DNA from 3 places in the Pedobacter sp. AW31-3R genome. Region 3 is predicted to be linked to each of the others. Evidence: riboswitches for the same ligand, from Rfam matches in the RefSeq annotation. Region 3 holds a riboswitch; each other region holds the start of a gene.

Region 1 (11,051 bases), 2.4 Mb from region 3:
TGCGCTGAAGGCCCTTGCGCTGATCAGTAAAGAGTTTGAACTGGAATTACAGGCGAAAAAACTGGAGTATCCTGAAGTAGAAAATGGATTATCGGTATTGGCCGTTGTGGGGGAGAATATGAAACATACTCCCGGCATGTCGGGCAAGTTGTTCAATGCATTGGGCAGAAACGGGATCAATGTACGTGCCATTGCACAGGGCTCTTCAGAATACAATATCTCTGTGATCATTTCAAAAACTGATTTGTCGAAAGCAGTGAACGCAGTACATGATGCATTCTTCGCTAACCTGAAGAAAACACTTCATATTTTCTGCCTCGGAACAGGAAATATCGGTAAAACCCTGTTCAGTCAGCTGCTGATCCAAAGTCCGCTCCTTGCAAAGAACAATGACCTGGAAGTAAAGGTGATGGGAATCAGCAATACCCGTCAGATGTACCTGAACCAGGAAAGCATTGATTTGGTCAACTGGGAAAATGAGTTGAATACTTATGCTGAGCCGGCCGATTTAAAAGAATTTGTGCAGCAGATGAAGGCCATGAACCTGCCTAACTGTGTATTTGTAGACAATACTGCAAGCAGCTACCCTGTTCATTTTTATAAAGAAATCCTGGAATCAAGTATTTCTGTAGTCACCTGTAATAAAATAGGTAACTCTGCAGATTATGAACAATATGCAGCCTTTAAGAATGCCGCAAGAAAATACGGCGTTGATTTTTACTATGAAACCAACGTAGGTGCGGGGCTACCCATCATCAGGACGCTAAAAGACCTGATGTTAAGTGGCGACAACCTGTTTAGCATTGAAGCGATCCTGTCGGGTACCATATCCTATATCTTCAACAATTTCAAAGGCGAAGCACGCTTTCATGAAATTGTAAAAGAGGCGCAGGACAATGGATATACTGAGCCTGATCCGCGTGATGACCTGAACGGAAAGGATTTTATGCGTAAAATGCTGATTCTTGCCCGTGATGCAGGTTATCCATTGGAGGAGGCTGACGTAGAGATTCAGAGCATGTTACCTCCGGCATGTCTGGCGGCAGAGAGTGTGGCTGATTTCTACCAGGAGCTGGAAAATAATGCTGCTTATTTTGAAGACCTGAAAAAACAGGCTGCGGATGGAGGGAAAGTCTTACGTTATATTGGTAAGCTGGAAGCTGGAAAAGTTACCATTACTTTACAGATGGTGGATGATTCGCATCCGTTCTATATGCTCTCAGGTAGTGATAATATCATATCCTTTATTACTGACCGTTACAAAGAGCGTCCGCTGGTGATTAAAGGCCCCGGAGCAGGAGCTGAAGTTACTGCCGCTGGTGTATTTGCTGATATCATCAATGTAGGTAAAAAATAGTTTAACCTTTAAAAAACAAATATTTACTGATGAAACCATCATAAGCTTACCGCTAACAAACAGCAATGAATAAGCTTATGATCGCTTCATAACCGATAAAAAACAAATATTTACTGATGAAACCATCATAAGCTTACCGCTAACAAACAGCAATGAATAAGCTTATGATCGCTTCATAACCGATAAAAAACAAATATTTACTGATGAAAAATTCGATAAAGGTTTTTGCTCCCGCAACTGTGGCAAATGTAGTCTGTGGATTCGATGTATTGGGATTCGCGGTGAATGAGCCTGGTGATGAGGTGATTATGCGTATTACGGATAAGCCTGGAGTAATCATTTCAAAAATAACAGGTGACGAAGGGCGACTGCCTTTGAATCCTGATAAGAATACGGTGAGTGCAAGTGTGCAGGACTACCTGAAACATATTGGGCGTACAGACGTAGGGATTGATATTGAGCTGCACAAGAAAATGCCTATTGGCAGCGGACTGGGTTCCAGCTCGGCCAGTACGGTAGCCGGATTGTTCGCCGTGAATGCCCTATTTGATCACCAGCTAACGAATATGGAGCTGGTACCTTTTGCCATGAAAGGCGAAGAGCTGGCCTGCGGTTATGGACATGCGGATAATGTTGCTCCCGCATTGCTGGGAGGTTTTGTACTGATCAGAAGTTATGAGCCCCTGGATGTGATTGCCCTGCCTTTTCCAGAGGAATTGTATGCTGCAATTGTATACCCGGAAGTAGATGTACCTACTAAAGATGCCCGTCAGATGATCCGTTCCAAAGTATTGCTGAAGGATGCTGTAAAACAATGGGGGAATGTAGCCGGACTCGTGACAGGTCTGTTTATGAAAGACTACGATCTGATCGGCCGCAGTATGGTTGACGGATTGGTAGAGCCAACACGTTCTATCCTGATCCCTGAGTTTTACAAAATGCGCAGTATCGCTATGGAAATGGGAGCCATAAGTTTCGGAATTTCGGGTTCCGGTCCTTCTGTTTTTGCCCTCACCAAAGACGAGGGGACAGCGCATTTAATCACACAGGCGCTTCAAAAATTATTAAAAGATATCCAGATAAACAGTCTCTCATTTGTATCATCGGTGAATAAAAAAGGACCGGTAGTACTTGATTAAAACATAATACTGATGAAATTATACAGTACCAATAACCCTGATTTGAGGGTAGATTTCCAATCTGCTGTTTTTAACAGCATGCCTTTGGATAAAGGCTTATATATGCCAACTTTCATTCCTGTGCTTGATGAAGAGTTTCTTCAGCACCTGGATCGGTATACCCTTCCTGAAATTGCCTATAAAGTAGCTTCCGCATTACTTCAGGATGATATTCCGGCAGATGACCTGAAAGCGATCATTGATGAGGCCATCAATTTTGCTGCTCCTGTACAGCCATTGGATGACAATACCTATGTCTTGGAGTTATTTCATGGGCCATCACTGGCTTTTAAAGATTTCGGTGCACGTTTTATGAGCCGTATCATGGGCTATTTCCTGAAGGAAGATGAAGCTTTGCTGGATGTACTTGTGGCTACCTCAGGAGATACCGGAGGTGCTGTGGCTCTGGGATTTCTTGGTGTTCCCAATACCAGGGTAACGATCTTATACCCCAAAGGAAAAGTGAGTGATATTCAGGAGCTGCAATTGTGCAGCAACGGACAAAATATCAGGGCGATAGAAATTGATGGCACCTTTGACGATTGCCAACTGTTGGTGAAACAGGCTTTTGCTGATGAAGAGCTGAACCGTAAAATGAGGCTTACTTCAGCCAATTCTATAAATATTTCCCGCCTGATTCCCCAGACGTTTTATTATTTCAATGCCGTAGCACAGCTTTACAGGGCAGGGAAGAGAAAAATCGTATTTTCTGTTCCGAGTGGGAATTTCGGAAATATTGCTGCCGGATTACTGGCTTATCAAATGGGACTGCCGGTTTCACAATTTATTGCGGCCACGAATGTAAATGATACTGTACCACGTTTCCTTGAATCGGGTGTGTATGAAACGCGGCCATCTGTACAGACTTATTCCAATGCGATGGATGTAGGTGCACCAAGCAACTGGGTGAGGATTATGGACCTGTTTAAAGGCGACAGGGATAAGGTGAAGGAATTGGTAAGCAGTTTCCGTTACACTGATGAAGAGACGGTTAAAGGGATTACGGACATCTATTCTGCATTTAATTATATTGCTTGTCCACATACTGCAATTGCATGGCTAGCTATTCAGGACTACCGTAAGCAGTATCCGGATGTAGCGGGAACATCTGCATTTGTATTCCTTTCTACTGCCCATGCGTGTAAGTTTCCTGATATTTTCAATGCGGAGATGGCGGCCAAAATTGATATCCCTGAGCAGGTGGAAGTCCTAAAAAGCAAGACTAAACAGGCAACAGCGATGGAGGTCGATTTTTCAGCCTTTAAAACTTTTTTGCTGACAGCAGATGAGGCCTAGGCAGTTGTTGTAAAGCAGGTAATGCATTGAAGAGGGTGTATCATTTTCACATGGTCACCCTCTTTTTATTGTTTTTACTTATTTATCCCTTGGTTTCACACCTACACCCTTAGAAGGTATTTTCAATTGTTCCGTCCTCATCCACTCCTTTCAATATGGGTAGGATAGCTTATTTTATCTTTCTGAAACGCATGATGGCAATATCGCCACTCAGGAAATTAAGCGTAGTATCGCCTGTGATGGTATATTTATTTACTTTCTTTAGTGTTTCGAAGAAGATGGCTTCTCCTTCACCTGGGCACGCCATTTTTGTGGAAGCCAGAGGTTCATTAAAGCTAATGGAGGTATCATCTGCCACGAGCTTGCCTGAGAAGCCGTTACAGCTACTGTTTCCGCTAACCCTCTTTCCCTGTATATCAAATGCCATTTGCGGTATCTTTCCCGGGTATAAACCGTTAAACGCTATCCTTGGGCCGGAAATATAATCCAGTTGCCAGGTACCGCCTAACTTTGATAAATCAGAACTTGCTTCAACAGCATTCTTCAGCGTATTGCATGCTGAAAGCGTACTGAGTATAGCAAGAACTAATATTGCCACTTTTCTCATAACCTTTTTCTTTAAATAGGTAATGTAGGAAATGTACAAAGAATCTGCCAAAAATAATAGTTAAAGATAAATTAACCTGATATTAGAATATAGCGCGGGCGATTCGTTTTGTCGGTTCCGGATTTCCCATGGTGTAGAAATGTAATACCGGGGCACCCATTTCCCTTAATTCTTTACCCTGGTTGATCATCCATTCGATACCCACTTCTTTCACCTCTTTTTCATTCTTACAGGCTTGTATAGCCTCACTTAAGGCCAGGGGAATATCCAGGTGAAAGGTTTTTGGTAAACTCATCAGTTGCTTGCTGTTGGTGATCGGTTTAAGTCCCGGAATGATAGGTACCATGATTCCATTTGCCCTGCATTTGTCTACAAATTCTTTATATTTATTGTTATCAAAAAACATTTGTGTGACAATAAAATCTGCACCCATGTCGACTTTAAGTTTAAGGTATTTAAAGTCGGTATCCAGGTTAGGGGATTCAAAGTGTTTTTCAGGATAACCGGCAACACCGATACAGAAATCAGTTTTTTCCGAGCTTTCCATATCATCATGCAGGTAACGGCCATTGTTCATATCCCCTACATGTTGTACCAGGTCAGAAGCATAGGCATGTCCATTTGGTGTCGGAATAAACATGCTGTCACTTTTCCGGGCATCTCCACGTAGAACAAGTACATTGTCTATCCCTAAAAACTGCAGGTCGATCAGTGCATTTTCTGTTTCATCTTTAGTGAAGCCCCCACAAATTAAATGCGGGACAGCATCTACCTTATATTTATTCATTATCGCAGCGCAGGTAGCGACAGTACTTGGGCGTTTCCGGTAGGCTACTTTTTCCAGCAATCCATTTTCATGCTGTTTATAAATATAATCTTCCCTGAGATAGGTGACATCTATAAATGGAGGATTAAACTCCATTAAAGGGTCAATTGCATCAAAAATACCTTTAATACTTTGTCCTTTAATAGGCGGTAATAATTCAAAAGAGAACAGGGTTTTACCCTTTGCGTTAATAATATGGTCGGTGATTTTCATCAGTGAAGGTTTCTTTTTAAAGGTGATGAAGCGATCATCAGCAGGTTCATTGTATGGGTAGGTGGTATGCTAATGGCGGTTTCATGGTATAGGTTAATAGGCTAAATTAGGGCTAAGCCATCTTTCGGTATCTTCGAGTGACATTTCTTTACGCAGGGCATAGTCTTCTACCTGGTCTTTGGTGATTTTACCAAGGCCGAAATACCTGGACTGCGGGTGTGCAAAATAGAATCCGCTGACTGCTGCGGTAGGGTACATGGCAAAACTTTCTGTCAGACGCAGTCCGATTTTCTTTTCCGCACCCAGCAACTCAAAAAGGGTTTCCTTTTCGGTATGATCCGGACAGGCCGGATATCCTGGGGCAGGCCGTATACCTGCATATTCTTCTTTGATCAGGTCTTCATTGCTGAGCTGCTCATCCTGCGCATACCCCCAGTATTCTTTACGTACCAGCTCATGCATACGCTCAGCAAAGGCTTCCGCCAGGCGGTCTGCCAGAGCTTTTGCCATGATGCTGTTGTAATCGTCATGATTGGCTTCAAATTCAGCGACCAGCTCATCGCAGCCGATACCTGTGGTTAAGGCGAACCCCCCGAAGTAATCCTGTACTCCCGATTCTTTTGGGGCAACAAAATCCGATAATGCATAATACGGTTGTCCTGCGACTTTTTCCGCCTGTTGTCTGAGGGTATGTATGGTGATCGCCTGGCCTTCAGCTTCCAGCAGGATATCATCACCGACAGCATTTGCCGGCCAGAATCCAATGACAGCTTTTGCCGTCAATAACTTTCCATCCACAATTCTTTTTAGCAATACCTGTGCATCATCGAAAAGCTTTTGGGCCTCATCACCTACTGATTTATCATTGAATATTTTCGGATAACTGCCCCTCAATTCCCAGGTATGAAAAAATGGTGTCCAGTCGATGTAGGGAACGAGTTCCGTCAGCGGGTAATCTTCAAAGGTTTTTGTTCCGGTGAAAGCAGGGGCAGGAGCCACGAGTGCAGGGTCGATCTGAAATTTATCTTTCCTGGCTTCTTCAATGGTTTTGAAACGCTTGTCTGACCGTTTATTTAAATGGGCTTCGCGTGCCTTGTCATATTCCTCCCTGATGGTATCCATATAAGCCACACGTGCATCTGGGTTCATCAGTGTACTGCACACCGTAACACTTCTTGAGGCATCAAGTACGTGGATTGCTGCACCAGAGTAATTCGGGGCTATCTTTACTGCAGCGTGAATTCGGGAAGTTGTTGCTCCGCCAATCAGCAGTGGCACCGTAAATCCTTCACGTTCCATTTCTTTGGCAAAATGAACCATTTCATCTAATGAAGGGGTAATCAGGCCACTCAATCCGATGATATCGGCATTAATTTCTTTGGCTTTTTTAATGATTTCCTGTGCAGGCACCATGACCCCAAGATCAAAAATCTCAAAGTTATTACAGGCCAGTACGACCCCGACAATATTTTTTCCGATATCGTGCACATCTCCTTTTACAGTGGCCAGCAATATTTTTCCAGCGGAAGAACTCTGGTCACCATCCGGATTATCCAGCTTTTCCTGCTCAATAAAGGGGAGGAGATACGCTACGGCTTTTTTCATGACACGTGCAGACTTCACCACCTGTGGCAGGAACATTTTTCCGGCACCAAAAAGGTCGCCTACAATATTCATCCCATCCATTAAAGGGCCTTCGATCACATGAATAGGGCGTGGATATTTCTGTCTTGCTTCTTCCACATCGTCATCCAGGTATTCTATAATTCCCTTAACTAGGGAATGGGATAAACGCGATTCCACGGATTCTTTTCTCCATTCCTCGTCTTTTACGAGTTCTTTGCCTTTAGATTTTACGGTTTCAGCGAAGTCTACCAGACGTTCGGTAGCATCTTCCCTGCGGTTTAACAATACATCTTCTACGCGTTCCAGCAGCTCTTTCGGAATAGCCTCATACACTTCCAGCATTCCGGCATTCACGATACCCATTCCCAGGCCCGCTTTAATGGCATGGAACAGAAATGCAGAGTGCATGGCTTCACGAACGGTATTGTTCCCTCTAAAAGAGAAGGAAATATTGGAAACCCCGCCGCTAACTTTCGCATAGGGGAGGTTCTCACGGATCCATCTCGTGGCATTGATGAAATCAACCGCATAATTATTGTGCTCTTCGAGACCGGTTGCAACGGTTAAGATATTCGGGTCAAAGATGATATCTTCCGCAGGGAAGCCAATTTCATCTACCAGAATATCATAAGAGCGCTTACAGATCTCTTTTCTGCGTTCAAAGTTATCTGCCTGTCCGTTTTCATCAAAAGCCATGACCACCACTGCGGCACCATAATTCATGATTTTGCGGGCACTGTCCCTGAATTTTTCTTCTCCCTCTTTCAGCGAAATAGAGTTGACGATACCTTTTCCCTGCAGACATTTCAGGCCGTGTTCAATAACGCTCCATTTAGAGGAGTCGACCATGATCGGCAGTTTAGAAATATCCGGTTCTGAGGCAATGAGGTTTAAGAATTTCGTCATTGCCGCCTCGGAATCGAGCATTCCTTCATCCATATTCACATCGATCACCTGGGCTCCGCCTTCCACCTGCTGGCGCGCAACGGCAAGGGCCGCTTCATAGTCACCACTCAGGATTAATTTGGAGAATTTCGGGGATCCGGTAATATTGGTCCTTTCCCCAATATTGACAAACATGCTTTCCGGAGTGATGGTTACCGGCTCCAGTCCGCTTAAACGCATGTAACGTTCCAGGACAGGTATTTTTCGTGGGTTTATATGTTTAGCTTTGGCAGCGATGGCAGCGATATGCTCTGGTGTGGTGCCACAACAACCACCTACAATATTTACAAATCCATGCTGAATAAAATCATCTACCAGTGTAGCGGTTTCATTGGGCATTTCATCATAGGCACCAAATTCATTCGGCAGACCGGCATTCGGGTAGGCAGAGACAAAACATCCCGCCTTTGCGGAAAGTTCTTCAATATGCGGCCTCATATCTTTGGCACCTAAAGCACAGTTAAAACCGATACTTAAAGGTTTTGCATGGACAACAGAATTCAGGAATGCCTCTACCGTTTGTCCTGAAAGTGTTCTTCCGGAAGCATCGGTAATGGTTCCGGAGATCATGATCTCTATTTTACGGCCAATCACTTCCTCATATTTTTTGATGGCAAAAATCGCTACCTTGGCATTCAGTGTATCGAAAATGGTTTCAATCAGGAGCAGGTCTGCACCGCCATCTATTAAACCTTTAACCTGTTCGTAATAGGCATCATGAAGCTCATCAAAGGTTAGTGCCCGGTATCCCGGATCATTGACATCAGGAGACAGAGAGAGTGTCCTGTTTGTAGGACCTATAGCACCGGCTACATAACATTTACGGCCAGGGTTGGCTGCCATAAATTCTGTTACCGCTTCTTTGGCAACTCTTGCTCCTTCATAGCTCATCTCATAGTCCAGCTCTTCCATCTGGTAATCGGCCAGGGAAATGCGTTGCGTACTGAAGGTATTGGTTTCAATAATATCAGTACCGGCTTTCAGGTATTCAAGGTGTATAGCTTTGATAATATCAGGGCGGGTGATGTTCAGCAGGTCATTGTTCCCTTTCACATCACATGGGTGGTTTTTAAAACGCTCGCCCCTGAAGTCTTCTTCTGTAAGGACATAGCGTTGTATCATGGTACCCATAGCACCATCAATAATTAATATTCGCTTTTCTAACTCTTCTCTAATGCTCATTATATCAGTTAATGCGTAGGCTTTTGTACAGGCGCATGTCCATTTGTTTTGAATGACAATAGATGATGCGAAGTAAAAAGGTACTAATATAGGCTTATGAGAATTCCGTGATGGACCGACTCTAACTTATCTTTCAGGAACATACATGATGTTCGAGTAGAATGTAGCACCTTGTAAGCACAGGTTGCTAAGACATCGTTGGGTCTAATCCCTCCGTCTTTCTTTATAAGCGAATACAAAAATGCAATAAAGAAAAATCAATTCCAAGTATTAGCGGGTTAAACCCCATAAAATTGCGAAAGCCACGCAAAACTGCGTGGCTTTCGGTATCATATACTGTAAATTGTCGTGTGACTATTTTCTTCCGCCAAATATTCTCAATAAGAACAGGAAGATGTTCAGGAAGTCAAGGTACAGGGATAAAGCACCCATGATCGCTAATTTCTTGCTGTCATCAGCTGCGATGCTATCGCCGTTTTCTTCGATGCCTGCACCAATTCTTTTTAGTTTCTGCACATCATAAGCGGTTAAGGCAGTAAAGATTGCCACACCTACGAAGCTCATGATATAATCGAAGGTTGAACTTTGAAGGAACATATTCACCACACTCGCAATGATTAAACCTACTACACCTACCATCAGGATAGGGCCGAATTTACTCAGGTCAGTATCTGTGGTATAACCAAGGACTGCCATCAGGCCGAAGATACCAGCAGCAGCGGCAAAACAGCCGATAACTGATCCTGTGGTATAAATCAGCAGGATAAAGCTTAAGCTCACACCGGTAAGCAAGGAGTATAGGATGAAAACCCCAATCAGTGCACTATAAGACATTTTACTTAATCCGGCACTCATGAGTAAAACCAATCCCAGCGGAGCGAACATCGCTACGTAACCCAATATTGATAATCCTTTACCATCAGCCTTAATCAGGTAACTTAACATTTCGGGGGTATTTGCCATGTAAACCGAAGCTACAGTTGAAATACCTAAAGCGATAAACATCCATAAAAACACGTTAGCAAAGAATTTTTTCGCTACTGCGCCTGTCTGATTTTCTACAAATACGGACTTTTCTGACCAGTTATAATTATTGTTATCCATTTCTTTTTAAAATTATATTTAAATATACAAGTTCTATTGATCTAAGCAAAAGTTATGCCCCTAGTCTTTTTGTCAGAATTTCTTCAACTTTCCTGAAAAACTGTAAGGGTTTAAGTGTCCTCCATGCCAAATCGTCAAGTTCACCACCAAAATTGATATAGTAATCAATGTTGCTGCTCCTGAATTCCTCAATCACATGCGGGTTAAAGTTGATTCCTGAAATCCAGCCGTCTTCCACATCCTGGAACCACTCTTCATAATAGCTGTCTTCTTCCGAGGAATGGTAGTTCAGGATATTTTCTCCAATAAGAATAAACTTATTGATGCCTTCATCTATCATGAGTTCCAGGATTTCACGTTTCAATAGCATAATATCATTTGAAATGGCATCATTCCATTCCCCTATGAATTCTATGATTGCATAGCTGTGGTCATAATCTACATAAAGGACTTTGATGTAAAGGGTGGAAGAGCCGAAATCGTCCCACTGGGGATGGATTAAGAAATTATACAGCTGCTTATCGAAGTAAAACTCTGAATATTCCGTATTGAAAAACGGAGATCGCGGATCTTCGGCGGCAATATAGTCGTCGCGCCAACGGTAATAGGGTTCTATTTCGTGCATTATTCTTTTGTTTTAGTGCCGGCCAGTACTGCTTTTCTTACACTTCCATAACGGATCAGTAAGGCTTCGGCCTCCTGGTAAGCAATATTTAA
Region 2 (11,051 bases), 1.6 Mb from region 3:
ACTGATATTCGCCTCCTTTCGGAGTAGTGATGGTATTTTGCGCGTTTTCAGCTGCAGGAGCAAGCCGTGCATTGTTCTCATAAATCAGCTGTCCGTTATCCTGTTTAAGATTGGCCTGACCAGGTATATTCCCAACAATCGTCTGCTCCAGCGCTACCTGGGAACCATCAGCCAAAGTCAGGATAGCCTTTTTACTTCCGGGCTGTATCGTCTTTGAAGCCATGGTTTCTTCCTTTACAGCCCTTAGCGGTTTCTTTTCCAGCATATAAAATGTAAGTCCGGCGGTCAGCACCAGCAATACCGCTGCAGCATATGGCCATACGTTCCTCAAACGGATAACCTTTGCAGGAATATTTTGGACCGGGGACTGCCTGAATCTTTTGTCTGCTTGAATACGGTTAAGGATATCCTCTCTGGGGATATCCAGCTGATCATTCACAGCTATCGTATCCCAATATTCCTTCAGGACTTCAGTAATCATGAATTCAGATTCAGGTATACGGGTTAATTCAGAAAGTTCTTTTAAATCTTTTTCTGTGATACGGTTGCTGGTATAAGCTTGAAAAAGGAAGGTTATTCTTTCTTTATTTGTGTTCATCTATCTTTTATGCATACGTTTGAGTATACGTTATATAAAAGAATACGTTTCAGAGAATGCCGATGGACTAGTTGAAAATAAATTTATTTTAAAAATTTCAGCAGCAAGACTAACAGCACACTCCAGATTCCGTGTCCGTCCAGTTGTGTCTTCAATGATTTAACCGCCACGATGAGGTGATTTTTGACGGTATTTTTTGAGATGTTCAGTTGTTGACCAATTTCCTCATAAGAACGGCCTTCAAACTTATTCAGCCGGAATACCGTCTGTTGCTGTTTTGGCAATTCAGCAATCACGCTTTCGGTAAAACGCATGAGGTCTGAAAAAATAATGTTCTCTTCGGTACCATTATCTTCATCTGCCATCATTTGAAAGAGATGAGCGAGGTGTTTACTGGTAGAAGTTGCTTTTCTAAAGGCATCAAGCACCAAACGCTTACATATCGTAAATAACAATGGTTCGATGGGCAGATGAATATCCAGCCGCTCGCGGTTAATCCATACATTCAGGAAAGTTTCCTGAAGAATTTCTTCGCTCTGCTCCTTATTTTTCAGCAAAGAATTGGCAAACTGATAGATTTTACGGTAATTCTTATCGTACACCAGGACGAAGGCTTTTTCATCACCATCGCGAAGCTGAGCTAATAAAACGGAATCTACAGTTAATTGTATTGGTGCCACCGGACAAAAGTAGACGGCCTATATTTTTTGTATATTAATAAATTGCTAAGTCTTTCACATCAATTTGCATTAGAATCCCTTCGGAATAAACAAAGACGCTGAAAATCCGGGGTATTTTACAGAAAAGAATGGGGCAGTTCATTGATCTTGAACTGCCCCATGTACTATAGAATGTAGACCTTCTGTTTAAAACACGTCAAACCATAATTTCGTTGTTAACAAATCAGCGCCCTGACTAGCTACAGCATTCGTATAACTTTTGGTATTTAAAGATTGTTCGGTACCCGGATAAATAAACCGTACAGGGATTTTTCCTTCCAGGACGGTATTCACCGATGCTGTCAACACAGGATAATCCAGTCTGCGTCTTTCTGTCCAGGCTTCCATGCCCTGACCAAACAAGGCGATCCACTTTTGCTCTCCAATAGATTTCTTATAATTACTGGCATCATACTGTACTCCTGCTCTGGCCAGGTAGGTTGTAATAGCGGCATCAGAAATACCATATTGTTTAAGTGAAGCGGTAATGGCTTGTTTATACAGTGCTGCTGCATCTTCAGAAGTAAATCCTCTGGCAGCTGCTTCCGCACGGTCGAACAACAATTCCGCATAGCTAAAGATCACTGCAGGTGCCTGGGCTGCCAGAAAATAAGTTCCTGGTTTAGAGGTTTTCGCAAAGCCCAGGTTACTGGCTTCAGAGTTGGTCAGTCCATTCGGTAAGCCCACATATTCTTCCGGAGTAGCTGTTTGGGTCTTGCTCGCAAACACAGCTAATCGCGGATCACTCAGGCCGAACAGCTTATCCACAATTGTCTTGCTGATCCTGTAATCGTCACGTGTATCAAACTGTGCACTCACCGGATTCTGCTGTGGTGAAATCTGATAAATCAGCTGTGCAATTTCTGTATTATCACTGATATACAGATCCCCATCCGCTTTAATCTCATCAATTACCTGCTGTGCTTTTACCGGCTCACGGTCAGCAATGCGAAGCGCAATCCGCAATCTCAGGGAATTTGCAAATTTCTTCCATTTGTCGATATTGCCACTGTAAATGATATCGCCTGCAATCGTTTTTCCTGCAGGATCCAATGCTGTTTTCGCCGCCTTCAGATCATCAAGCAATCCATAATATACATCCTTCTGTTTATCATAGGCTGGTGTAATAAATTGTTTCAGCTTTCCGGCTTCATTATAAGGCACATCGCCATAAGCATCTGTAAGCAACAGGAACACCCATGATCTCAGCGTTAAAGCCACTCCCCTGTAATTGGAGTTGTCGGTGCTCGTCCCAATTTCAATAATCTTGTTAAAACCGGTGATACTTTGTGAATAACCAGTAGACCACAAGGCCGTGAAACTGCTGTTGGAGAACACGAAACGGTCCTCTTCCGTATATTGCACTTTTGCCCAGTGCTGTGCGAACAGCAGGCTGGAATTCATATTATTGGTTGTTCCCCAATAGGTATCTGCAGTATTTTTGATCGCACCGGTTAACAGGTAATCCGGTTGTGCATTTTCAGTTGCATTGGGATTGATATTAATCTCATCCAGCTCTTTGCTGCAGGAAGCAAGGAAAAGGGCAAATGCAGCAAATATATAGAGTCTATTCTTTTTCATGACAGGTTGTATTAAAATTTGATATTCAGGTTGACACCGTAGGTGCGTGTAGTTGGATTAGACAGACTTTCCAATCCCTGGCCATTACCGGTATTGAAGGCAACTTCCGGATCAATATCTGTAGTGTTGCGGTGGAGAATCGCAAGATTGCGCCCTACGAGTGCGACAGATACGCCCTGAAGGCTTAAGGAATGAACCAGTTTAGACGGAAGGTTATAAGTCAGTTTTACCTCACGCAATTTGACATAGGAAGCATCAAAAATATTTGCTTCATCAATTGTGCGGAATGACTTATAATATTGCTGTGCAGGAAGTATTTTTTCATTGCGCTTTCCATCGGCGGTCACCCCATTGAAAATAATTCCATCGTCATACACGGTTACCCCCTCAGGAGCGGCTGTACCTGTTTCCAGTTTCACTGTTCCGTTGGCTTTCAGGTTACCCGGATAGTAATAAGAAATTCCCCCATATTCTGCCGCTCTGCCCGGAAGTGTCGACGCCAGAACCCCTGTATAGGTTCCTGTAGCATAGGTGCCGTTGTAAATAGAGCCGCCAAAACTTGCGTCAACCAACACGCCAAGGCTCCATCCTTTATAACTGAAGGTATTTGAAATCCCACCAATCCAGTCGGGCGTATATTTACCCAGCACTTTTTTAGTCGGATCAGTTTGTGGTGCCCCAGTGGCATTCACCACAATCTCACCATTGCTGTTTCTCAGGTAAGCATTACCGAAAAGCGTACCATAAGGTTGCCCTACGGCAGCAATCACCTGTGCAGAACTTGTAGCCACCACATAATTTTGTAACAAACCTTCTTTATCCAGTTCAATCACCTTACTCCTGTTCGCTGCATAATTCAGATCAATATCCCATTTGAAGGCAGACCTAACTGGGGTTACACCCAACTGGATTTCAATTCCTTTATTATTGATCTTACCTGCATTCATTAATTTCGAGCGGAAACCAGTACTCTGACTCACATCAACGCTCAGGATCTGGTCGTAACTGTTCGTATTGTATAAACTCACATCAAGGCGTAATCTTTTATCTAATAATACAGCCTCTGCACCAATCTCAGAAGACGTAGTGGTTTCCGGCTTAAGATCAGGATTCAAATCAGTTGCTGAAGGGGTAAGCTGTGGGTTGGTACCAAATGGCGCACCGAACACATAGGTATTTTGCAAACGGTACGGATCTGCATCTTTACCCACCTTCGACCAGCCGCCACGGATTTTTGCATAATCAAGGAAATTACTCTTGATATCAAAAGCTTCAGTCAGCACCAGACTTCCATTAAAGGAAGGATAAAAATATGACCTGTTTTTCGCGGGTAAAGTTGAAGACCAGTCGTTACGGGCAGTAACATTCACGAACAGGTAGTTTCTGAAACCAACTTGTCCTGATGCGTATCCACTATACGATTTCAGGTCGCTGTAAATATTGGATGAAGTAAGCGGGTCTCTGGAATTATTTAAAGTATACAAACCGGCGATGGCCAGTCTTGGGGCGCTCTGGTCATTCTGCTCAATATACCGCGAACGGATATTGCTACCAATCAGGGCTTCAAAGCTGAAATCCGAATTGAATTGTTTGGTATAATTTAAAGTCGCATCGGTATTGTTTTCATTTACGGTAAATGCACTTTCTGTATACGAACCGAATGGCGTACCATTAGTCCCGTAGGCGATCCTGATTTTACGGCGGTCATTGTAATAATCTGTTCCCGAGCGGAAGTTAAAATTCAGTCCTTCAATAATCTTATAATTTAATCCCACACTACCAATCAGCCTGTTCCTGTTTTGAGATACGGTATTTTCATAGGCTACCCAATAAGGATTACTATAATAACTGTTATTCCAGTTAAAGGTATTGCCATTCTCATCTTTATAATCCTTCAGACGGTTGATATCCACCTGTCTTCCGAACCAGGCAAACTGCAGCATGGTACTGGTCGACCTTGATCCGCCTGTTCCCGGCAGATTATCGGATGAAAGCTTACTGTAATTCGCATTTGCAGTAATGGTCAGCTTAGGGGTTAACCTCAGGGTCGTGTTTAAAGCAAAAGAGTTCTTCCCCTGACCAGAGTTCGGTACAATACCCACCTGTTTCAGGTTATTATAAGACAAGCGGTAATCGATCTTTCCGCTGGCATCAGCAATAGAAATCCCATTTGTCAATGCATAGCCTGTCTGGAAGAAATCCCGCACGTTATCAGGATGCGCGACAAAAGGAACAGCCTCTCCATTAGAATAAAACTGGGGGATCAAACGGCCATCCAGTTTAGGGCCCCAGCTTTCATCCACCCCATCGTTTATTCCTGCACCTTTACCATCTACATAACTGAACTTTCCTTCAGAACCTTGTCCGAATGCATTTTGGTATTCCGGAAGGGTCAGCAAACTTTCCATCACTGCGTTAGAATTGAAATTAATTCCCAGGCCTTGCTGAGATTTGCCCGATTTCGTCTTGATCAGGATTACCCCTGCTGCTGCCCTGGAACCATAAAGTGCTGCGGCATTGGGGCCTTTAAGTACACTCATCGACTCAATATCATTGGGATTGATATCTGAAATGGTATTGGCATAATCCCTTGCACCGGCTGAATTCAGCTGCGAGTTATCCACCGGAATTCCATCTACCACAAAAAGAGGCTGGTTATTTCCGGAAATGGAAGTTTCGCCACGGATCACGATCCTGGAAGATCCCATATCTCCCTGGCTATTGGTTACCCTCACACCAGCAATCTTTCCGGCAAGGGCATTCACCAGATTCGTTTCCTTAGCTTCTGTCAGGTTATCACCTTTGAGTTCCTGAACGGCATATCCCAGTGACTTCTTTTGCCTGGAAATGCCAAGTGCCGTGACCACAACTTCATTCAGCGCATTTTCATTTTCTTTAAGAATGATATTTAGATTTCCGGCATTCTTATCCACTACGATCTCCGTTGAAGAAAACCCGATAAAGGAAAGTACAAGTGTACTTTTACCCGTTAATGAGATAGAAAACTTTCCGTTTGCATCGGTCGTTACGACCTGTTTCGTTCCTTTTACGAGGATCGAGACACCAGGTAAAGTTTCCCCTGTTGAAGATTTCACGGCGCCTGATGCAACGATCTGCTGTGCCTGTGAAAATTGTGAAAGCAGCAGCAATAACAATATTACTGTCAGCCTGATTTTGTTGAACATGATGATCTTATTTAGGTAATAGTTAATGAGTGCCATAAAAAACAGGGCATAGTATTCCCATTCGCTACGGGAGCGATTTTTTATAGCTTTTAGTAAATTTTACAGATTGGGCAGCGATAGCCCTTCGTTATAGAGCTGTCAGCAACAACAGGTCTCCAAACACATGGGAAGAGTTTGATGATCAGGAATGATTACCAGCGCGTCGAAATTTAATTTGTAAGTTTTTTTCATTGGTCTTTTTATTAAAGTTCAAATACTACTTGTCAATTATTTTTGGTTCAGCCTAAAAAAAAACACCCCTGTAAATCAGAAGTGCCTGCATATCATAAACATTAATGTTATAGCATTCAACTGACTTAACTACCCCGGTAAACCGGGAAGGAATTAGCACCATTTCCCTGAGGACGGTTGCTAAGGTTTCGCAGGGCCATTCCCTCCACCTTTCTTGATAAGTATTCTATTAATGGCACAAAGATACTATTTAAAACTATAATTCCTATGTTTTTAGTAGTATTAATTATATATTTCAACAATCCAAAGTAATTGGTTGATTTTTAGGTCATTTGTCTTCAAATTATCAATAATGCAATTGAATCTCTTTTTTGCTCTTTATCATATTTCATTGATTTACTGCTGTAATATACTTCCCGACAACTATTTCATTTGAGTCGTCCATTAGGATACACTGAGAAACATCCAGAGGAAATCACATGACAAGAGGATTATTACACATAGCGGAGAATACGATAATTTGGTATAACCATAAAATAAGATACATAAACTACCGGCACAGTTATTCTTAAGCATAAAATATAACTGTTTAAAAAGAACCTATTCTGACATTTGCCACAATAATTTGATGAGCTGTGCATTTTACAGTACTCAGCATTAGAAATATTCAAGATTGGAGTACAAATATGCGCTTATAAAAATCCGGCCAAATCTTGGCCTTTATGCCTTTAACTCCAAGAAATAATTTAATTGGCATAGAAAACTTAAAATTTTCAGCATTTTATTCTTCTTTTGATTAGAATGGTCATACTGGCATATCAGTTGTATAATTTAATGTGAAAAACATATACATCTACCTATGAACAACATATCATTTAATTCACAAATCTGCGGACTTCGCCCCCAACTCAACCAATTTGCCTTTAAATTTACCCAGAATGCGGATGATGCCGATGATCTTGTACAAGAAACCTTGATCAAGGCGTTGCGTTATGTACAGCTTTATAAAGAAGGAACCAATTTAAAAGGCTGGATGTTCACGATAATGAAAAATACATTTATCAATGATTACCGTAGTATGGTCAGAAAACGTCTTGTGGTAACTACTGCAGAAGACCTGACATCAGTACAGCTTTCCTGCAGTGCATCAAGTAATCAGGGAGAAGGAAAGTTTGTCAGAAAGGACATTGAAAATGCGATGGGTACCCTGACGGCTGAATACTATATTCCGTTTACGAAATACTTTGAGGGCTTTAAGTATCATGAGATTGCCGATGAGTTGCAAATACCAATTGGCACTGTCAAAACCAGGATCCATGTTGCCCGTAAAATTCTTAAAGCCAAATTAAAAATGTACAGCGACAATTTTGGGAAAGACCAGTATGCAGATTAAAACGTGATCAAACACTGTGTAGGTAATCAAATTATATTTAAAATAATAGCGTAAAGCTTATCACATAAAGTCAGCTGATGAATTGAATAAAGACCATTTCTTTGTTCAACTCATTAGCTGATTTGGTATACAGTAAATTGAATATCCACTCCTATTCCTGCAATTTATTCAGGAGAAACTAAAAAAGAAATTTGAAACCAAAATGCTGGTCCGGCTGTTTTAAAAACCGACATGATCATTATTGGGTCAAAACAATAATTTACCTTAATTTAACCGGATAAGATTGGATCAATGGTAAGGTGAATTTCTGGTAAAAGACCTGTGATCTTTTTTAATAATACTATAAACTTCATAAAAACACTTCTCCTCCACAAATCCGAATCTGATGTATAAGATGATATTTATTGATGCAGATAAAAACTATCATGTTTTAAAAAGTGAGCTATTTGAGCATCTTTTTAAGCACAATGACTTTCAGAGTGGTAGTCGTCAGATTATAGGTATAGTCAATACTTCCAATGGAACAGTAATTTATAAATGCAAAGCATATGAAGACCATGTTGTAGAGTTAAAGAATCGTTTAAAGGTATACCGGTCCAGCGATCTGTTATTGGACATCGACAGTTACCTGCTCAGGTAATAATCCAGGCTTACCAGCTGCCGGAAAATTTTCCATTACAAGCCTTTCCCGAAATTCAGTTCTGACTCATGCCTGTAGATACATCAGGGGCAAATCAGATACCAGTAAAAGTGGAGCAATTTCATATTCAAACATCTCCCACAGGTTTTAGCCATTTCAAAAATAATATGTCTGATATTCCATAATAAATGTTTCCTATTCATGGATGGTAGCACCTATATTTGTGTGAGAACAAGGGTGATATACTGCATCAGTATGTAGATCATTCTACCTTAGAATAATAATTTGTTTTTTGATAAAATTTAAACTCAAACATTGGCATTTCTGATCCATTTTATAAAAGGCAATTATAGAACCGTATTTGCTGTCATCGTCTTATTACTCATCTTTTATTTCAGCATACAGGAGAGTTACCTGCTTTTTCATACAGTTATTGAACTGTTTTCCATTGTTGTAGCCTTTGCTGTATTTATTGTCGCCTGGAATACCCGGGTGATGCAGGACAACAACTACCTGCGTTTTGTCGGTATATCTTATCTTTTTGTTGGTGCGCTTGATTTGCTGCACACCCTCACCTACAAAGGAATGAGGATAATTGAGGGACCATCATTTTTTGCAAATCAGTTTTGGGTAGCTACACGTTTTCTGGAAGCCGTTACACTTGTGGCGGGTTTTTATTTTCTGAAACCAAACAGAAAACTGAAGCCTGATCTCGTATTCCTTTTATATTTCCTCTTAAGTACCCTGGTGATATTAACCATACTGGTCTGGAATGTATTCCCGGTATGTTACATTGAAGGTATGGGACAAACGCCATTCAAAATTTATGCAGAATATGTAATTATAGCGACGCTCATTCTGGCTGGCTATCTTTTAATAAAGAACAAACGGAATTTTAGTCCCCCGATCTATCAGCTGTTATTCAGTTCCCTTATTTTTACCATTCTGAGTGAGTTTTGTTTTACGTTATATGTATCTAATTACAGTACAGCAAATGAGATTGGACATTATGCCAAGCTCATTTCCTTTTTTCTGATTTATAAGGCCAATGTAGAAACAGGATTCCTTAGTCCTACCCAATTGATCTTTAAAAACCTGAAAGATAAAGAAGAAACTTACCGTACGCTGGCAGAGAACATGCCAGGGTTAATCTTACGATTGAATGATAAACTTGACTGCATATATATGAACAGTGCAGCAAAACAGTTGCTTACTGAAACGACAACACTTGATCCATTGTCAGAAAAAAGCAGCATTTATAGTGCAGTGTTGCCCGTAATTGATCAGGTTCAGGAAAGTGGGACGATGAAGGAAAGTAGTTTCAGTCTGCAGAAGGATGGCAAAAGTTATTTCTACGCACTCCAGGTAATTCCTGAATCTTCAGTTATCCCTGGAGAATCCAGTTACCTCATCATTTGCCAGGATGTGACAAAATTGAAACTTGCTGAAGGGCAAATGAAAGAGCTGAATGGTACCAAGGATAAGCTTTTCTCTATTATTGCTCATGATTTAAAGAACCCTTTTACCTCGTTGCTTGCTTTCAGTGAATTGATTTACCGGAATGCAGATAAATTGAACACGACTAAAATACAGCAAATGGCCCAGCGTATGAATGAATCTGCAAAGCAGGCATATGCGCTTTTAGAAAACTTGCTTGACTGGTCAAGAATCCAAACCGGAGCACTAAAGCCTCATCCAGAGGTAATCGCTGTGCCGGAATTGCTTTCAGAAATAAAAGAGCTCAACTCTCCTATGGCCGATGCTAAAAAGATAGGAGTAACTATGGAATATGTGGGAGAGTTTCACATCATGGCGGATTACCAGATGATTGCAACGGTATTGAGAAATCTGATTTCCAATGCGATTAAATTCAGCTATGCCAATAGTATGGTCACCGTGAAAGCCGAAAATAAAGCCAGCGAAGTCTTGTTTTCTGTAACAGATACCGGGATCGGGATTGAAGGTGATCATCAGAATCATTTGCTGAAGATCGACAATAAGTTCTCTACCCCCGGTACAGCCGCAGAAAAAGGAACCGGCTTGGGATTGGTGCTTTGTAAGGAATTTGTGGAGCTGAATGGTGGACAGATTTACCTGAAAAGTGATTTTGGCCTTGGGACCACATTCTTCTTTACGGTTCCATCAGCCGATAAGAAGAATTTCTAAAAGGTTTTTTTAGCTCTTCAGTTTGATTGTTTTTCAACCAGAATCAGTGTAGATAACGTTGTTTTTTATGTTTTTCCCGTCTTTAGTTAAAAATCTCAAAAATTATTCTTGCTCGTTATCTGTAGGTTATGCGTATTAGCAGCCTTAAAAGCACAATTGAGGCAGGAACAGTTTGCAGAATTGAACAGAGTTTGTACTTTTGCGCCGGAGAGTTGGCAGAGTGGTCGATTGCGGCAGTCTTGAAAACTGTTGACGTGTAACAGCGTCCGCGGGTTCGAATCCCCCACTCTCCGCCACTGAGGATGCCACCCATTTGGGTGGCATTTCTTATTTCAGCACCTTTAGAACATCAGTTTGCAAATCCTTTGATTCTGTTAATGTGGTAAAACGTGCATCATCTGGCGTACCAAGGCTGGATAGGCAATGTGCCAACAACTGTACCTCCTCTTCAGGTTTAACAGACAATTTTGCTCCGTTTGTGCTTAGGCTATTTCTTCTCTCGAAAGGGGCTACAAATGCCCCCAATTTTTGAATGAGT
Region 3 (11,051 bases):
GGGTTTACTTAAGGAAAGGTCGCGGTTCTTTCCATTTTTGATCACCTCATCGGGGTTATTATAGTATTTAATGACATCTTTAAGCGTCCTGAACATTCCGTTGTGCATGTAGGGAGCAGTCAATGCCACATTTCTCAGTCCGGGAATTTTAAAATGCCCTTCATGCTCAGGATTATTGGTCACCTGAAACCTGCCTGCATCTTTCAATTCTTCTCCGTTGAATAAACCAATGCCCTTAAAACGGTCGGCCGTGAAATCCTCCCCGGAATGGCAGTTGTTACAATTGGCTTTCCCGATAAACAGTAACCTTCCCCGTTTTGCATTTTCAGAAATGGCTGCATCGTCACCATTAATATAACGGTCGTACGGACTATTGGCCGTTTCCAGCGTTCTTTCATAAGCAGCGATGGCCTGCAGCAAATTCTTCTGGTTGGGTGCTGCATTGAAAATCTGCTGAAATAAAACGGCGTAAGTTTTATCATTCTGCAGCCTTTCCAGTGCCTCGGCAATGGGCAGGTTCATTTCTATAGGATTAATGATTGGCTGTAAGGCCTGGTCTTCCAGGGAAGAAGCGCGGCCATCCCAGAAAAGATTCGGCCGGCCGGAAAGATTGGTGACCGAAGGAGAATTTCTCAATCCTTTTGCACCGCCTACACCAATGCTGACTACCGCGGTATCGGCAAATGCAAATTCTGGCTTATGGCAGGAAGCACAGCTGATAGACTTATCTTTTGATAATATAGGATCAAAAAACAACTTCTCTCCCAGCCGTTCTTTACTGTTGATCAATTCGGGGTCATCCGCACCAAAACCGGCGATAATGAATACCAGACTGGTCATCACCACAAAAATCATGAGTTTGGTTCTTTTCATTGTATTTTCTTCTGTAAGGTCAAAAAATGTAAATGCTATCCGGTGTATTAAGGACCGGGCAGAAGATGTCCTGCCCGGTATCCAACCAAATAAAACCAACACTTACTTATTTGCCACAAGCTGAATGTTGAGTTCAAAGTCATCTGCGATAGTCTTATCACCCAGGTTCTCAAAAAAACTTTTAGACCTGAATTTGATGTCATACTTCGTCCTGTCCACCACAATCTTCGCATTGGCCGACAGTTTATTGTTACTTACCGTTACACTGGCTGGGAAACTCACTTCATTGGTGATTCCCTTTATGGTAAGATTCCCTTTAATCAGGTAGGCTCCAGCCCCTTTGGTAACTGCAGAGGTAATCACGAACCTGGCTGTTCCGAATTTCTCTACAGCAAAGAAATCGTCACTTTTGAGGTGTCCCAGCAATTTGCCATTGGCTTCCTTATCTTCAATATCTGTCACTGTAATCGACTTGGTATCCAGGTCAAAGCTGCCACCTTTTAATACATTGTTTTCGACAGTCAGTGCCCCCGCGCTTACATTAATCGTTCCGGCATGTTCTCCGGTAACTTTTTTAGCCAGCCAGGTCAGCTTGCTATGGGTGGCATCCACTTTAAAAGACTCCGCTTTGGAGGCTGCCTGTTCCCAATAAGCCTGTTGCTGCTGCGGAACCAGCGAATGGACAATCGTAAAAGAAGAAAGAACAAAAACGGTTGCTGCTGCAGCCAGGGTGGTAATTTGTTTCATGTGATTAGAATTAGTAGGTATGTTTAAATCGTTTAGGTATTATTTTCCTGTCACCGGGGCATTGGCAGCGCTCACAGAAGGTATCGGCTCAGCAATCAGTTCATCCAGTACCTTGTTGAACTTTTTCTCATAGTCGGCATAGTACTGCCCGGTAACCGTACCGGTATATCCGGTATAAATTTCCCTGACTTCTCCTTTGCGGTCGATAATGATCGTTGTGGGATAAGCAATGAATTTATTTAAGGCCGGTAACTTGTCTGCCACCAGACGCTTGTCAGCCAGTCCCCCGAACAAGATATCATACTTGATATTGTACTTATCGCGCAGTTTACCCAGGGTATATTTGCCATATTCAAGATCATCCTTTTGTTCAAAACCGATAGCGATGGCCTCTACCCCACGGTCTTTATTTTTATTGAACCATGGCGACAGGAAGATGGTCTGATCAGTGCAGTTCGGGCACCAGGTACCTACCAGCTCTACAATCACGACTTTCCCTTTGTACTTCTCATCTGTTAAGGAAACAGGCTTTCCATCCAGGTCGGGAAAAGTAAAAGCCAGCTTCTTCAATCCTGGTTTCAGGGAAGTGAGTGTATAGGGATCCGGCAATTCCGCTTTCCCGTCTTTCACGCCGGTAAATTTCAGATTGTCATAGATCCCCTGACTAATTTCACCGGATAATGTTCCGTCTTCATTGATGGTTCCCCTGTAGATTTTCGGACTTGGCCCGCTAAATCCGGAGAGGACAAACTGATTGCCCTGTACTGTTCCTTCCAGTTCGCGGCTATCGCCGGTCACCTGCATGATGACACCGGTCAGTTTGTTGCCTACCTGTTTCAGTATCGCTACCTTATTCGGCACCGCTTCTTTAGAGAAACCTTTGAACTCCCATTTTCCGCTCAGGTTCGCTGCAGGTGCGATATCTTTACCCGGCTCTACGAAACGGTAAGATTTCCCCTGCTCTGCTGTGAAAGGCAAGGCATTTCCCCGAAGTCCCGGAACCAGGCTCCTGTATTCACCACTGATCTTACCATCACTTTCAATCTTTGCCACCAGCGCAGCATCATAGGTATTCATCTTGATGAAAAGTGAATCCTTACCCAGGTACTGGATATGGAAATCATCTCTCCTGGTTCCATTGAGCAGCGTAAACGTGGCATGTTCTGCATCTTTACCTTTCAGCTCAAAATTAAAAGGCACTTCGCTTTCACTTACTTTGAAAACACCCCGCCAGATGCCTTCCTTAATAAATTTCCTGTTTCCCTTCGGATCATCCGGGTGCTTGCTGAAGGCCAGTGAAGAGGAAGAAATAAGCGTAGCAAGGGCCAGCACCTGTATTTTATACACATGATTTTTCATATCAAAAAGAGATTAAGCGTGTAGGTCAACCAACCGGTTAAACCTTTAAATGGGTTAAAATAGACTGTAAATATTTGTTAAAACAGAACTTAAATATTCCTTATTTTCCGTTGACCGTTCTGGCAGAAGCCAGTTCCGGCACCGGTTCAGCAATCAGTTCATCCAGTACCTTATTGAATTTCTTCTCATACTCTTCAAAATATTTACCGGTGACTGTTCCGGTATATCCGGTATAAATTTCCCTCACCTCACCTTTCCTGTCAATAATGATCGTTGTGGGAAAAGCAACAAACTTATTCAGTGCCGGCAGTTTTTCAGCAACTATTTTTTTATCGGCAATCCCGCCGAAAAGAACATCATAGGTAATTCCATATTTCTTTTTCAGCACGCCCAGTGTATATTTTGCATACTCCAGATCATCTTTTTGCTCAAAGCCAATAGCGATGGCTTCCACCCCACGCTTCTGGTTCTTCTTGAACCATGGGGCAAGGAAAACGGTCTGATCGGTACAGTTCGGACACCAGGTACCGATCGTCTCTATAATCACCACTTTACCTTTATACTTGTCATCACTCAGGGAGACTTTTTTTCCATTCAAATCCGGAAAAGTAAAGTCCAGTTTTTTGTATCCTTCTTTCAGGAAAGTCAGTTTGTAGGGATCCGGCAGTTCAGCTTTCTCATTGCGTTGTCCGTCGAACTTCAGGTTCTTATAGATTCCAAATCCCTGTTCTCCGGAGATACTGTTGTCATCATTGATCTTACCCCTGACAATAAAAGGACTGGGACCGGTAAATCCCGACAATTCAAACTCATCGCCCTGTACTGTTCCTTCCAGCTCCCGCGTATCGCCTACTACGGTCATAATTACTCCGGTCAGTTTATTGCCGGTCTGTTTCAGTAAAGCAATAGAGGCTGGCACCGCTTCCTTGGTATAGGTTTTAATCTCCCATTTACCGGAAATATCATGGCTGGGTGCCACCTCCTTTCCAGGGGCTACAAACCGGTAATTTTTACCGTATTCTGCGACAAAAGGCAAAGAATTGCCCCTGAATCCAGGAACCAGACTCCGGTATTCCCCGGTCAGTGTACCATTATCTTCCAGTTTTGCCACAAGTGCAGCATCATAGGTATTCATCTTCACATAGATAGAATCCTCCCCAAGACGCTCCACATGAAAATCGTCACGCCTCGACCCGTTGATCAGTGTCAACACGGCTGTTTTCGGATCCTTGCCCTTAAATTCAAAATTAAACGGAACTTTCGATTCACTTACACTAAACACACCACGCCATATTCCTTCCTTCGGAAAAGGCTTTGAATCTTTTGCGGATACCGTTCCCCCCAGTAGGACTACTGAGGTCATCAGGCACGCAATTTTCGAGGAAATTGTAGTTTTCATCATCATCGTTATTAATTTAAACACTATATTTTAATAGTTTTTAATAACAAGTTTTCCTGTCCAGGCCGATCCAGCACAATACCCTCCGGCAAATACCGGTTGAGCCTATACATGGATTCACATGAAACGAAGTGTAACCTGTTATGGGTTAATTTATAATCTGTTTCCAGATCAGTTTGAGCACTTTTTCCTACGGAAAGTTGCTAGAAGTTCAACGAGACTGACTCTCCCTTCTTCTGTATAAATCAACTAATTAATGGTGGTGATTAATTAGAGTAAAAACCTAACTAGTGGTGGTGATTAGTTAGGCGCCTTCCTGATACCCCGGCAACTTATTTGACCAGAATACATGACCACCATAATACTCTATCAAAATGCCCCGGGGTACCAGGATTTTAAATAAGAATATTTGAAAGAATAACCTTTTTAGGAGGAAGCCATGATTTTGGTTTAGGAGCAACAACAACAACGCATGACTTTATCTGAGTAAGATTTCAGAAAGCTTTCAGGAAGTTGTATGATGGATATCATAATGAGAGTTTTAGTTTTTTGTCAATTATTTTTTATAAATATAAGAAGGATAAATCACTTCTGCAATTAATACTACTAATTTAGTAGTATTAATTGTTATACCTATGTATATCAAGGTATTAAAATATGATTCTAGCAGACTGCACGCATTTCAGTGAGTGTTTCATGCACATACAGATTGGCCAGCTGGTTCACTGCCTCATCAATTTCTGCTTCAGTATTGTACCTGCTGAAAGAGAAACGGATGGTGGTGCGTCCCTGCTGGTCTCCAAGAGCCTTTAACACATGCGAACCGGATCCACTGGTGCAGGCGCTGCCGCCTGACACACAGATATCGAGCTGGTCGAGATAAGATATGGGTGAAAGTCCGTTTGCCTGATCGGGCAATGAAACGCTCAGCACCGTTTTCAAACTGTTGTGCTCTGCTGAATTTCCGTTGAATCTGATTCCCGGAATCCTGTAAAATAAATCCTTTATCATTTTCTGTTTAAGATGGGTGATATGTTGATGGTAAACCCCGGCATTGGCATAACTTAGCTCAAGGGCTTTTGCCAGTCCTACAATCCCGGAGACATTTTCTGTACCGCTCCTTTGTCCTCGTTCCTGGGCACCTCCATTAATTAAAGGGGTAATCTGACTGGCCGCGCTGCTGTAAAGGAAACCTACTCCCTTTGGGCCATGGAACTTATGTGCAGAACCAACCAGGAAATCTGCCTGCAATTGTTGGGTATCATAACGGTATTGTCCCATGGTTTGTACCGTATCGGTGTGAAATATAGCGTCGTACCTACAACAGACTTCAGCAATAGATTCAATTTCGTTAAGGTTCCCAATTTCATTGTTTCCATGCATGATGGATACCAATGCCCTGTCCCCGGTAGAAAGCAATTGTTCCAGTTCCCGGATAGACAAGTTTCCTTTATGGTCATGACTCAGGTAGACCAACTCGATCTCCCCTGTACGTTTCAGGGATTCCAGGGTATGTAATACGGCATGGTGTTCTAAAGGAGTAGTAATGGCAAGGCGAATCCCATTAGACCGGATAGCGGAAATGATCGCCGTATTGTCAGCTTCCGTACCACCGGAAGTGAAAATAATCTGTGAAGGGTTGGTGTTCAGTAAATCAGCAATTGTCTTCCTGGATTCTTCAATAGCCTTCCTTGCCTGCCTCCCGTAGGAATGCGAGGAAGAGGGATTACCGAAGTTTTCGAAAATAAAAGGCTCCATAGCCTGAAAAACTTCTCTGCTTAAAGGGGTGGTCGCTGCATTGTCAAGGTAAATCTTCATTTTCTATCTGGATTAAATTGATTAAGTATGACTTATCCAGCAAAATCTGATAGCGATTGTTATCTGTCCACCTCAACGGCAGAAGGAATTAGCACCTTGTATAGCACAGGTTGCTAAGACTTCACAGGGCCTTTCCCTCAGTCTTTCTGGATAAGTAAATAAATTTAAGAACTCTTGTTGAAAACAAATGTACAAATAGTATACTAAATAAGTAGACTTTATTTCAATTTTTTTTATTCTTCTTTTTCCAGGGCTGCTGCAGCTCCCGGGAAACAAGAAAGACCAGATATATACACTGACGCTCAGGAAAAAAACAGCATTCCCGGTTTCATTCAGGCGTAAAAAGCAGGGTCATTTTAAAGACAGCCTTTTATAGGTATTCCGGCAGAAAAGAATGGGTTTGTTTAACCTTCCCGATCTGATCAGGTAGTTAACCACAATTAAAAAAAGCATATGGAATCCCCCCTATTTAACTAAACCTGCAAACCGCTGATAAAACACAGTTGGACTATGCTCATTTTTAGGTGCATATTTCCCCGCGATGATCGGAATATAGATAACCCTCCTGCGGCTCTGTTCACCAACAATAGACGACTGTGCCACACGATGCCACAAACGGCCATCATGCACGGTAAGATCACCTGCTTCAGGCACAATGGCCACTTCATTCGGGTCATTGTCATGGTCCATGAAATATTTCTTTCTGAACAGCATCTGGTAAAGGTTCTGTTTATGGGTGCCCGGAATAATCCGCAATCCCCCGTTCTCCGGTTTCAGGTTACTCAGGTGGATACCGACATTCAGCATTGGGTTCAGTTTTTTTCCATAGAATAAATCACGCAGTCCGTCAGTATGCCAGCCCATTTTTGTGAACTTGCTATCCGGGCCATTTACATAATGGTTGAACACCATGCCGTCTTTTTCATTTTCACCCAGCCGGGCATCGGCACCTGCCAGCTCAAATAACCCTTTCAGACGTGGGTCAAGTAATAATCCGCTAAAGGTAGAATGGTGCTGGTTGATAAATGCAAAACGCTGTACCAGGGTAGAACCATCCAGGTCCTGCCCATATTTTATAGGTACACCATTTACCTTATCTACCCCTTTTTCAATCCAGTTATGCTGCACCTCCAGGGAGGCTTTGACAATAGAATCTACCGTTTCCGGGGTAATGAAATTTTTGAAATGGATAAATCCATTGGTGTTAAAAAAGGACTTTTGTTCTGCGGTTAAGGATTCGCCTAAAGAGAATCCAGGGTACGAATTTGCCATGGTTATAGGATTAAAAGATGAGAAGTAGGATTGATTTTTTTAAAGAAAATTTAGATCGGGAAGATCTGCAGGATTAACAACAGCAGCCCTGCATATACTTCATCAGCTGAAGCATTGCTTTACAAGAGTGGGTAGGTGTGCTGTTGTTGATCATTTCTTTCATAAAGACTACCATTTTGGTAGACATTAAACAAACATATAAAATATTTTTTATATCCTGCTATTATTTTAAAAAAATATTTAAAAATAATAGCAGGATATACCACTGTCTCACAGTACCATGAACAAAATAGCGAAAATATCCCCGGCAGCTTAGCGGGTTTTATAGAGGCTGGCGGCAACCCGCTCAATGATCGCTTTGGGAAGAAAACGGTTGGCATAAGCCGATACCTGGTTGGTGAAACCGGGGATAACCTCTGATTTCTTACTGAACATGGCTTTTAAGGCAAAGGCAGCGACCTGGTCAGGATCCATATTAAATTTCTCTGCCAAATCCTTAATCACAGAGAGTCCGGCCCGTTCTGCAAAACCGGTAGCCACCGGACCCGGACTGATACAGGTCACAGATACCGAAGTATGCTGCAGTTCCATACGGATCGCACGGCTGAAAGAGAGCACATAGGCTTTGGTCGCAGCATATACCGCAAGGGTTGGCAGCGCCTGGTAAGCAGCTGTGCTGGAAATATTCAGTATATAGGACTGTTGACAAGTCCGGAGTGAGGGCAACAGCCGGAACGTGAGTTCGGTGACCGTATTGATATTTAACTGTATGCTGTTCAACTGCTCATCAATCGACAACTGATCAAAGTTCCCCCACAATCCAAATCCTGCGTTATTGACCAGGATGGAGACCGTATAGGCCTTCTCCCTGCACCAATCTGCCACCTCCAGTGCAGCACCAGGCATAGAGAGGTCAATCGCCAGCAGGTCAACCTGAATGGCATATGCAGCGGTTAAGTCTTCTTTTAGTTGGGCCAATTCCTCTCCCGACCGGGCGACCAGCAATAAATTGTATTTCTTTACGGCCAGTAAGGTGGCGATAGATTTTCCGATTCCCTTACTCGCACCGGTTATTAAAGCATATTCTTCCATAGTATCCACACCAGCATTAAAAATTCAGCGCAGGACAACAATAGATCTTCATCCTTTGGAATGCCATTGTTATCCTGCGCTGAATTCAGGGAAGCCTGGTTCCCCATTTAAATTTTATGTCCTTGTTACACCAGTTGCTGTTTCACATAGTTATAACTGTCTTTCACACTCACAAAAGGATCTATCTTAATGACATCCTGCTCTACAAAAATGTATTTCAGGCCAGCTTCTTTTTGTGCTTTGAAAATATCTTTGAAATTGATGGCTCCGGTACCTACTTCTGTATACCCGATAGATTTGAGGATATCCATTGAAGGCGACTTATCCAACTCTCCACCAGTAATTGGCGCCGTTAAAGCCTTATCCATATCTTTCACATGCCACATGGGAAATCTTCCGGGATTGCTTTTAAAATAAGCTGATGGTTTCACTCCCGATTTTTCTATCCAGAAAAGATCCATCTCAAAAGAAACCAGTGCCGGATCCGTATTTTTTAACAGGATATCATATCCCCTTTGTCCGTTATCCAGTTTCCTGAATTCCCAGAAGTGGTTATGGTAGCCCATTTGAATGCCTGAAGCCTTTGACAGCTCCCCAGCTTTATTCAGCTGTGCAGCCATAAATTCAAAATCGGCACTGCTGAGTTTATCAACCAGTGTAAATGGTGGCACGGGTACCACCAGGTGTTTCTGTCCCAATGCAGAGGCAATCTCCAGCTGTGCTTTCAGCGCAGTATCATCACCATTGCCTAGGGTTAGGAAATCATTCAGCTGGTAATGACCGCTGTATGTTTTAAGCCCAAGGTCATCCAGCAGGGTTTTCAGTTCCTGTAAACTTAAACCCCAGTAACTGGCCGCTTCGCCGGGTTTGTATCCATAAAAAGTTTCCACATGGTTATACCCGATTCCGGCAACCTTCTCTATAGTGGAACGTGCATCTTTAGACAATGCATCCCTCAGGGTATAGAGTTGAAGTCCGATTTCACGGACCTTAGGCGCTGCTGAAAAGACATCCATAGCGTTTGACATCAATGGGCCGGCAACCATGGCTGCAGATCCCAAAAGACCTGCTTTTTTTAAAAATGATCTTCTGTTTTCCATATTTTTTTTACACTAAAATAAAATAAACCACTGAAATTTATAAGCTATTCAGGGCAGGTAACGAAATGAATACACCTGCTGGCGTCATCACTAGCTTTAAAGATAATACATAAATCGTATGAGCAGCATTTAAAAATGGGATAATCTACAATTAATCCCTTATTTTGTGAATAGACCCGAAATTGACATCAATTATCCAAAATAAAAAAAGTACCCCATCCCTATGACGCCAGCCAACGCAATACCACCGCAAAAATCTTATTCCAAAAACATCATCAGGGCAGTTGTTGCTGCTATGTTCTTTATGGCAGGATTGGTTTTTGCCAGCTGGGCGTCGCGTATTGCAACGATACAGCAGAACCTTTCCTTATCAGATGCTGCGCTTGGCGCTGTTTTGTTCGCCCTGCCGGTAGGTTTAATGTTATCCCTCCCCCTGTCTGGCTGGGCGGTAAATAAAATCGGCAGCCGTAAAGTCCTTGCCATTGCCCTTTCGGCCTATGGCTTAACCCTGATCAGCCTAGGTATGGTTACCCATGCCTACCAGCTGGTTTTGTGCCTGATTGTCTTCGGTCTGGCCAGTAATGCAACCAACATATCGGTCAACACCCAGGCTGTTGCTACCGAAGCCTTGTACCCTAAACCAATTATGGCTTCCTTTCACGGGGTATGGAGCCTCGCGGGTTTCATTGGTGCCGGTATTGGTACCTTTATGATCGGTATCAATATGGCCCCCGCGCCACATTTTATGATCATTGCCGCGATTACCGTGGTTACAGTGATCATTTGCCTGCGGTACCTTCACAATGACCATACCGCAGCCGAAACGCCCGCTTTTGCGATCCCGGACAAATCACTGATCACCCTTGGACTCATCGCTTTTTGTTCGATGGTCTGTGAGGGGGGGATGTTCGACTGGAGTGTAATTTATTTTAAGAAAGTTGTGCTGGCAGAAAAAGCCTGGATTGCTGCCGGATATACCGCATGTATGTGTACGATGGCATTGGGACGTTTTGTTGCCGACAGCTTCTCCGCAAAATTCGGATTGAGAAGGACTTTGCAGGTCAGCGGACTGCTCAGTGCCGTCGGACTGCTGATCGCTGTACTCTTCCCTACTTTGCTCTGGGGTATCATTGGTTTCATGTTCGTTGGTGCCGGTATTTCCTCTGTGGTACCACTGGTGTACAGTGCTGCAGGAAAATCAAAGACCATGTCGCCCGGTGCTTCAATTGCTGCGGTATCGACCATCAGTTTTATAGGATTCCTCATCGGTCCCCCGGTCATAGGTTTTCTTGCCGGAGCCTTCACCCTGAGGATAGCTTTTATATTTATTTTCGTGATGGCCGTCTCTGTTTTCGTATTATCTACAAGAGCAAAAATCTAAAGGGAAATCC

The links. Region 3 has a riboswitch for S-adenosylmethionine ahead of ACSBL2_RS06915 (cysteine desulfurase family protein). Riboswitches for the same ligand answer to the same signal wherever they lie in the genome.
Region 1: it holds a riboswitch for S-adenosylmethionine, as region 3 does, so the genes downstream of both, metH (methionine synthase) here and ACSBL2_RS06915 (cysteine desulfurase family protein) in region 3, are expected to answer to the same signal.
Region 2: it holds a riboswitch for S-adenosylmethionine, as region 3 does, so the genes downstream of both, ACSBL2_RS13575 (SusC/RagA family TonB-linked outer membrane protein) here and ACSBL2_RS06915 (cysteine desulfurase family protein) in region 3, are expected to answer to the same signal.

Annotation. Positions count from the first base shown of each region.
Region 1 covers NZ_CP197475.1:5,865,502-5,876,552, reverse strand. The annotation lists gene thrA (bifunctional aspartate kinase/homoserine dehydrogenase I) at 1-1,357, shown strand, start outside; gene ACSBL2_RS23970 (homoserine kinase) at 1,561-2,496, shown strand; gene thrC (threonine synthase) at 2,509-3,831, shown strand; gene ACSBL2_RS23960 (META domain-containing protein) at 4,001-4,438, opposite strand; gene metF (methylenetetrahydrofolate reductase [NAD(P)H]) at 4,521-5,477, opposite strand; gene metH (methionine synthase) at 5,571-9,230, opposite strand; SAM riboswitch class I at 9,354-9,462, opposite strand; gene ACSBL2_RS23945 (Bax inhibitor-1/YccA family protein) at 9,585-10,334, opposite strand; gene ACSBL2_RS23940 (hypothetical protein) at 10,387-10,959, opposite strand; gene murQ (N-acetylmuramic acid 6-phosphate etherase) at 10,959-11,051, opposite strand, start outside.
Region 2 covers NZ_CP197475.1:3,299,009-3,310,059, reverse strand. The annotation lists gene ACSBL2_RS13590 (FecR domain-containing protein) at 1-598, opposite strand, end outside; gene ACSBL2_RS13585 (RNA polymerase sigma factor) at 682-1,278, opposite strand; gene ACSBL2_RS13580 (SusD/RagB family nutrient-binding outer membrane lipoprotein) at 1,465-2,898, opposite strand; gene ACSBL2_RS13575 (SusC/RagA family TonB-linked outer membrane protein) at 2,910-6,119, opposite strand; SAM riboswitch class I at 6,437-6,538, opposite strand; gene ACSBL2_RS13570 (RNA polymerase sigma factor) at 7,174-7,707, shown strand; gene ACSBL2_RS13565 (hypothetical protein) at 8,093-8,347, shown strand; gene ACSBL2_RS13560 (MASE3 domain-containing protein) at 8,663-10,513, shown strand; tRNA gene ACSBL2_RS13555 (tRNA-Ser) at 10,720-10,809, shown strand; gene ACSBL2_RS13550 (hypothetical protein) at 10,841-11,051, opposite strand, start outside.
Region 3 covers NZ_CP197475.1:1,676,153-1,687,203, reverse strand. The annotation lists gene ACSBL2_RS06935 (cytochrome-c peroxidase) at 1-873, opposite strand, end outside; gene ACSBL2_RS06930 (YceI family protein) at 976-1,620, opposite strand; gene ACSBL2_RS06925 (peroxiredoxin family protein) at 1,660-2,979, opposite strand; gene ACSBL2_RS06920 (peroxiredoxin family protein) at 3,080-4,342, opposite strand; SAM riboswitch class I at 4,529-4,625, opposite strand; gene ACSBL2_RS06915 (cysteine desulfurase family protein) at 5,042-6,196, opposite strand; SAM riboswitch class I at 6,253-6,353, opposite strand; gene ACSBL2_RS06910 (phytanoyl-CoA dioxygenase family protein) at 6,662-7,468, opposite strand; gene ACSBL2_RS06905 (SDR family NAD(P)-dependent oxidoreductase) at 7,781-8,560, opposite strand; gene ACSBL2_RS06900 (sugar phosphate isomerase/epimerase family protein) at 8,686-9,660, opposite strand; gene ACSBL2_RS06895 (MFS transporter) at 9,884-11,041, shown strand.